2 regions of the Lactobacillus kullabergensis genome follow, and region 2 is predicted to be linked to the other one. Evidence: riboswitches for the same ligand, from Rfam matches in the RefSeq annotation. Region 2 holds a riboswitch; the other holds the start of a gene.
The links. A riboswitch is a leader RNA that binds a small molecule or an ion and turns the genes downstream of it on or off. The one in region 2 is predicted to bind FMN.

Region 1 (3,710 bases), 690 kb from region 2:
TTTCACCCGATCATATTGGACCTAATGAGCATCCTAACTTTGCTGATTATTTACACTGCAAACTGCAGTTATTGGTTAATGCGCGCAAGTGTATTATTAACGCTCAGACTGACCATTTTGACGAAGTTTATGCTGCTGCCACGACTACTACTGATCCAGACAGTATCTACTTGTTTGCTGACGAAAAATTTAGCAATCCGAACCTAAAACAGACAATTGATTTTCGGTTTGCAACCGAAAAACTTGATATGGCTCAGACTAAATTTCAGGTATTATGTGTCAGTGACAAAGCAAGGCAGCTTAAAATAGCTGGTGATTACCAGTTAAAGATGCTGGGTGACTTTAATGAATCAAACGGTACGGCTGCAGTAATTGGAGCCGGACTGGCCGGAATGGATCATGACGATGCTGCTAAAGGAATTAGTCAAGTAACGGTTCCTGGACGGATGCAGACAGAAGTGACCAAAGACCATGGTGTAGTGGTTGTAGATTATGCACATAACGAAGCTTCCATGATGGCACTTATGGGCTTTATGCAACGTGAATTTAATAATCCAAAAATCATTGTTGTTGTAGGTGCTCCAGGTGATAAGGGTGTCTCTCGCCGTCCCGGTTTTAGTCACAGTTTAAATACGTATGCGGATAAGGCTTTTTTAACTACTGATGACCCGGGATTTGAAGATCCAAAAGAAATTGCACAGGAAATTAATGCCGGAATTGATCATTCTAAAGTTGATGTAACAATAGAACTCGATCGTAAGAAGGCCATATATGATGCCATTAATTTGTCGAAAAAAGGTGATATTGTCCTGATTTGCGGTAAAGGTGCAGACGGTTTTCAAAAAATACGCGGTGTAGATACGCCATATCCATCTGATATTATGGTTGCTCAACAGGTAATTGATGAGCTTGAAGGCAAAAAAGAACACTTTAGAAGTTAGAAAAGCAGGTATAATGAAACATTTTTTTAGTATTATTGGCGGTATGGGCACTATTGCGACTGAAAGTTATGTCCGGATGATTAATCATCGTATCAAAATTACTAAAGATCAGGATTATTTAAATTATATTTTAGTTAATGATGCACAAGTTCCTGATCGTACAGCATATATCAAAGATCCCAGCAAGCCTAATTTTTTCACTGCTTTGCGTGAGGATGTGCTCCAGCAAGCACAACTAAAGCCTGATTTTTTTGTAATGCCATGCAACACAGCTCATTATTGTTATGATGACTTGGCCAAACTGACAGACATACCTTTTTTGCATATGATGCGCATTGCTGTTCATAAGTTTATAACCGATTATCCACGAGAGAAAAAAATTGGTTTAATTGCCACCGAAGGATCAATTTACGATCATTTGTATGAAGATGAGATTAAAGAAGTAGGGCGTGAGGTTGAAATTGGAGGATCTGAGATTCAGCCAATGGTTACTGAACTGATTTATTCAAATATCAAGGAAAAAGGTGTGGTTAATGGCGAACTTTACCACCACATATTGCAAACAATGCATGATCAATATGGGTGCAATGTGATTTTACTTGGCTGTACTGAATTGTCGCTGGCTCAGGAAAAAGCTCCAGATCATCCTTATAATGTTATCGACCCGCAAGTAATCTTGGCTGACGTAGCAATTGAACTGGAACTGAAAATACGTGCGGGAATGGATCCAAGAACAGCTATAGAGAAATATATGTATTAATAAAACGTAAGTTTTACATATTAAATTAAAATAGACTAGTAATCAATTTGATTGTTAGTCTATTTATTTTGCCAAAAAAAGTTGACAATGTTATCACTAAGTAGTAGTGTATTATAAAAGTGATACAGTTAAAAATAGGAGGGCTAAGATGCTATATCTTTTGTATATATTTATTAGCATACTGATAATTGTCACTACTAATTTAGCAGTGACAACAATTTTGAGTATCAGAGACGCTTATTGCAATCATCTTAAAGATCATTCGTCATTTGGCACTGCCTTTAAAAAATATTTTGGTAAAAACAATAATATTCCTCTCCATTTGTCTGATTGGAAGTTTTAAGGAATAATTTATTTAAGTTTGAGCTTATCATGTATTTAATTATATAAAACAATAAATTGCTATTGCCGATAGGGCATAACTATATTATACTAAAAACAGTTGAATACGGTTTCTTCGGGGCAGGGTGTAATTCCTTACCGACGGTGACAATTAATGATTGAAGTCCGTGACCCGCGTTTTGCGGTGGAACTAGTGCAAGTCTAGTACCGACAGTTAAAGTCTGGATGGGAGAAGAACAAACAAGATTAAGCAGAAAACTCGCGTCGTTATTAAACTTCGCTGAAATCTTATTTGATGAATAAAAAAATAAGCCTCGTTGATTTTATCAACGAGGTTTTTTAATGCTTAGGAAGTGAAATAGTGCAGGATAGAGATTATATGCAAATGGCAGTCCAAGAGGCTTTAAAAGCTCAGGGAATGACTTGGACAAACCCATTAGTTGGTGCAGTTTTGGTTAAAGATGGTCAGGTTTTAGCAACTGGCTACCACCATCAATTTGGCAAAGAACATGCGGAAGTAAATACACTGTCACACTTAGCAGATCCCAAACAAGCTCGGGGAGCAACTTTGTATGTAACATTGGAGCCTTGCAGTCATTATGGTAAGCAGCCACCTTGTTGCAAAAAAGTAGCCGAGGCCGGAATCAAAAAAGTTGTTATTGGTCAGGTCGATCCTCATCAAATTGTGGCAGGTAAAGGCATTAAATATCTTAAAAGTCATGGTGTTCAGACTGAGGTCATTGGTGGCACTGAGAGTTTAAATGTTGCGTATAACTTTTTTTATCAGCAAGAAAGGCCCTTTGTGACACTTAAATATGCAATGTCTATTGATGGCAAAATTAATGCCGCGGGCAAAAGAAGAACACTTTTGACTGGGGATGCGGCTCAAGTAGATGTACAAAAATTGCGGTTGCAAAATCAAGCCATTTTAATTGGTGCAAACACATTACGCATTGACAATCCGCTGTTAACTGTCAGAATAAAAAACTTACCACATCCACCTATTAGGATTGTGTTAACTAAGGATGCCAATCGGTTGGATTTTACCAGTCAAATATTTAAGACCCGGGGTCAAATTTGGTTACTGAGTGAAACAAACTTAACTCAAAATGTTGGAGAAAATGTGTGCTGTTATACTGCTAGCAAATGGACACCCCAAAAGGTGATCCAACTTTTGGCTGAACATGAAATTCAATCGTTGTTAGTTGAAGGTGGCAGCAATGTACAAGCCCAGTTTATAGCAACTGATTTGGTGGATGAAATAGTAACGTATATTACCCCTCTGGTGTTGGGTGGTACAGCACTACCTGCTGTGTACGGACAGGCTTTAGCAGAAATAAGTCACTACCAATTATTGGATGTTAAAAGTTTAAACCAAGATGTAAGAATTCGTGTGAGGAGAAAAGAATGTTTACAGGAATAATTCAAACAACTGGTACGATAACTCGCTTAGAAATAAGTGCGCAACATGCTAGACTAGGTATTTGTGCGCCAAAATTGATGCAAAAAGATTTGCCTTTAGGAGCAAGCATTGCCGTGAACGGCATCTGCTTAACCATTACTGACTGGAGCGAAGAAGATTTTGCAGTTGATGTAATGCCAGAAACAATGAAAAGAACTAATCTAGGCAAGTTGCAAAAAGGTAGTTTGGTTAATTTGGAGCCTTC
Region 2 (3,710 bases):
ACATCAACTAATAAACCGCCACGAACTGAAGAAGTGACTGTACCTTCAATTGTCTTGCCTTCTTCAAAGTCTTTTTGCAATTCATCGTAAGCTTCTCTTTCCTTTAAGCGGGTAACTGAGAAGAAGAATTCTCCGTTTTCTTTGTCACCACCAGCTTTTCTCAAAACCAAAGCTTTGAGCTTATCTCCAGGCTTAACTGCTTCACGTAGGTCAACGTTGCGATCCGAAGTGTATTCACGACGAGGAATTACACCTTCAATACCGGCATTTTCAACACCAACATCGATTTGACCTTCTTCAACGTCTAATACTTCAACATCTACAATATCTCCGACCTCAACTCCTTGCATTTGCTTTAATGCATCTAAAAATTGATTACTGTTTTCTGACATTATTTACCTCCCAATATCATACTCTAATTTTAAATGAAAGTTTGATATTTTTCTACTGTTTTATACCCTTTTTTATAGTTTTTTTTGACTTTTTTTAATTTCTGATAAAATTGCATTTACCACTTGATCAACACTCATAGAAGTAGTGTCTATTTCAATAGCATCTTGTGCCTTTTTTAATGGTGAAATTTTTCGGTGTGAGTCCTTATAATCTCTTTCTGAAATATCGTGCTCAATTTCTTCAAGAGACTGATTAGTTTTAATCCCTCTTTCTTTAAAATCTAGCATTCTTCTTTCAGCGCGAGAATGAACAGAAGCAACCAAAAATATCTTTACTGCAGCGTTGGGCAAAACCGTAGTTCCAATATCACGTCCATCCATCACAACGTCCATTTTGCCGGCCATTTGCCTTTGCAGACTGACCATTTTTTCCCTGATTCCGGCTAATGCCGAAACTTGAGAAACATTGGCAGAAATATCAGGAGTACGTATTGCCTGAGTAATATCTTTATTACCAGCATATATTTTTTGCTGACCATTTTTAAATTTAAATTCAATTTTTTCATGATCAATGGCAGTTAAAATACCTTTTTCATTGCCGTAATCAATGTTATTTTCTCGTGCAATCCAAGTCGAAGCCCGATACATTGCCCCCGTATCAATATATGTAAAATTAAGCTTATGGGCGATAATTTTTGCTACAGTACTTTTTCCAGCTGAAGCTGGACCATCAATTGCTATTTGCATTCCAATAAAAAAGGGACTTAAGTCCCTGTCCTTTCTAAATTATCTAATTCGTAAAGTTTGTCCTGTATCCACCTGGCTATTGGGATCAAGTTGATTCAACTCTGCCAATTGGTCAACTGAAATGTTAAAATGGCGGGCAATACTAGTCAAGGAATCCCCTTCTTGTACGACATATTGTTTAATCACAACATGTTTCTTTTTAGGCTTTTTTGGAGTTTTTTTAGATGATTTTGTCTTTGTTTTAGCCTTGGCTTTGGTTTCTTTACTTTTTACAGGCTGAACCGTAGCCTTTTTATTAGTATCTTTTTTCTTAGTATTTTCTTTTCTGGCAGCTTTACGTACTTCAACTGCTTTTTCGTTTGAACCATTGTTTGATGCTAAATTATGAACCACAGGAACAAGACCGATAAGAATAACTACAATCAGAATTATCAAAGCAATCCAGCCTTTTGATACGGAAGAATAAGTTTCTACTCTCGACTTTTTTGGACGCTTATAATGCTGATATGGTTCTTTTGAGTTATTATTCATCTGAAAAACCTCCTTACCTAACCTGTTTAATTTTAGCATATTTAACATTTAAGTGGACAAAAAAATCGGTCATTTACTAGACCGATTTACAATATTTTTAAGATTTAATTTCTAAGATTAAAATTTTTCCTTACAAAAGGTTTGAAAGTTCTCAGAACAGTTTCAAATAATAAATAAACTACAACACCGTTGATTGTTCCTTTTAACAAGTTAAATGGAACTATAATGCCAAAAATATATGCACTCATTGATGGAATGTGTAGCAGCTTACCCAAGTAAACCTTTTCAGTAAAAGAAAGCAAACCAGAATATCCATGTATTGCCGGCAGGTTTGGTACAGTAGTTACTGCATAAAATGGTGTCAAAACTAATGCATTTAGTACAGATAGTACGAAAGCCATTGCTAGAATGCCGAGAACAATACCTAAAATTGGTTTTAAATATTTTTTAGAAAAATTCTTTTCGTCTTTGCTAATATTTTTTGTTAAATAATAAAATGGCAAAGCAAAAGATATTGATGCCAGAAAAGCCGCAGACTGACCCACTAAACTTGGCAAAGCAAAGCCTTTGTATATTAAATTGATCAGCATTCTGACAAAAGCGATAAAGATACCAGGTCCGGGCCCGAATAAAAATGTCCCAATTGTAATTACTACATCCGAGAAGTCAAATTTTAGAAAACTAGTTATTGGCAACGGTATTTCCAAAAGCATTAATACATAGGCAATTGTACCAATTAAAGTATAAGCCAAAATATTAACTAAATTGTTTCTGCTTTTCTTTTGCAAAATTCTTACCTCCAAAAAAACTCGGTCTGTTGCTCCTAGCAACAGACCGAGTAAAAGTAAGCTTAAGATCTTGGCTTTTAGTTTAGTCTGTCTTCTTTCATCTAGACTCTAACTATCGGTATCTCAATAGATTCCACCACTTTCGTGGGTCGTGGACTTACACCACCGGTCGGGACTTTCACCCTGCCATGAAGACAACAAACTTATTTATCAAATTTCACATACTATACTAATCTACGTTTTTTAATCTGTCAACTTCTTCATGAGACAATTCTCGGTACGTTCCTGAAATGAGAGAATCAAGTGTAAGAAAAGCGTATTTCTCGCGTGCTAATTTTTTCACCTGGTGGTGAACTGCCTTGAACATTCTTTTTACTTGATGATATTGACCTTCATGAATTGTCAATTGCACTATTTGATTATCCTTTTTACGATCAGTCCTAATAACCTTAACTTTTGCAGGAGCACAGCGATGACGATCAATTTTGACTCCATGCTTTAGCTGACTGATTTCATCAGGCGTCAAAATGCCAGAAATCTTGGCAACATAAACCTTGGCTACATTGTTTCGCGGATGCATCAATAAATTGGCCAGTTCACCATCATTAGTCATTAAAAGTAATCCAGAAGTATCATAGTCTAGTCTGCCGATTGGATATAGTCGATAAGGCAAATCCTTAAAATAATCGACAACTGTTTTTCTCCCCTTATCATCATTTGCAGTTGAGACCACTCCTCTAGGCTTGTAAAAGAGATAAGTATGCAAACTTTCTCTTTCAATGGGCTCACCATCAACCGTAATATTACTAAAAGTATCCACTTTAGTACCCAGTTTAGTTACTACATTGCCATCAACAGTGACTCGACCTTCAGAAATCATTTTTTCAGCCTTGCGCCTGGAAGCAATTCCTGCCTCAGCAATTACCTTTTGCAACCGTTCTAAAACCATTATTTTGCTCCTTTTTGAGTTTTTGCAATATTTTTATCAGCTTGTCCTTTAGCTGCAAACAAATCTATTTCACCTTCACTATTAATGCTATCATCTTCGAAATCTTCTATTAATGGTAAATCAGCCAAACTTTGGTACCCAAAGTATTGCAAAAAATACTCACTTGTTACATATAAATTAGGATGACCCGGCGCATCTTTTTTTCCATTAATTTTAACTAATCCACGCCAGATTAAAGTTTGCAGAGCCCCAGATGAATTTACGCCTCTGATGTCATCTATCTCTACACGTGTAATTGGTTGC

Region 1: it holds a riboswitch for FMN, as region 2 does, so the genes downstream of both, ribD (bifunctional diaminohydroxyphosphoribosylaminopyrimidine deaminase/5-amino-6-(5-phosphoribosylamino)uracil reductase RibD) here and DKL58_RS04510 (ECF transporter S component) in region 2, are expected to answer to the same signal.

What each region holds. Positions count from the first base shown of each region.
Region 1 covers NZ_CP029477.1:264,594-268,303, forward strand. The annotation lists gene DKL58_RS01275 (UDP-N-acetylmuramoyl-L-alanyl-D-glutamate--2,6-diaminopimelate ligase) at 1-941, shown strand, start outside; gene DKL58_RS01280 (aspartate/glutamate racemase family protein) at 955-1,701, shown strand; FMN riboswitch at 2,151-2,284, shown strand; gene ribD (bifunctional diaminohydroxyphosphoribosylaminopyrimidine deaminase/5-amino-6-(5-phosphoribosylamino)uracil reductase RibD) at 2,405-3,466, shown strand; gene ribE (riboflavin synthase) at 3,451-3,710, shown strand, end outside.
Region 2 covers NZ_CP029477.1:952,872-956,581, reverse strand. The annotation lists gene rpsA (30S ribosomal protein S1) at 1-392, opposite strand, end outside; gene cmk ((d)CMP kinase) at 465-1,139, opposite strand; gene DKL58_RS04515 (LysM peptidoglycan-binding domain-containing protein) at 1,179-1,670, opposite strand; gene DKL58_RS04510 (ECF transporter S component) at 1,775-2,461, opposite strand; FMN riboswitch at 2,544-2,658, opposite strand; gene DKL58_RS04505 (pseudouridine synthase) at 2,688-3,407, opposite strand; gene scpB (SMC-Scp complex subunit ScpB) at 3,407-3,710, opposite strand, start outside.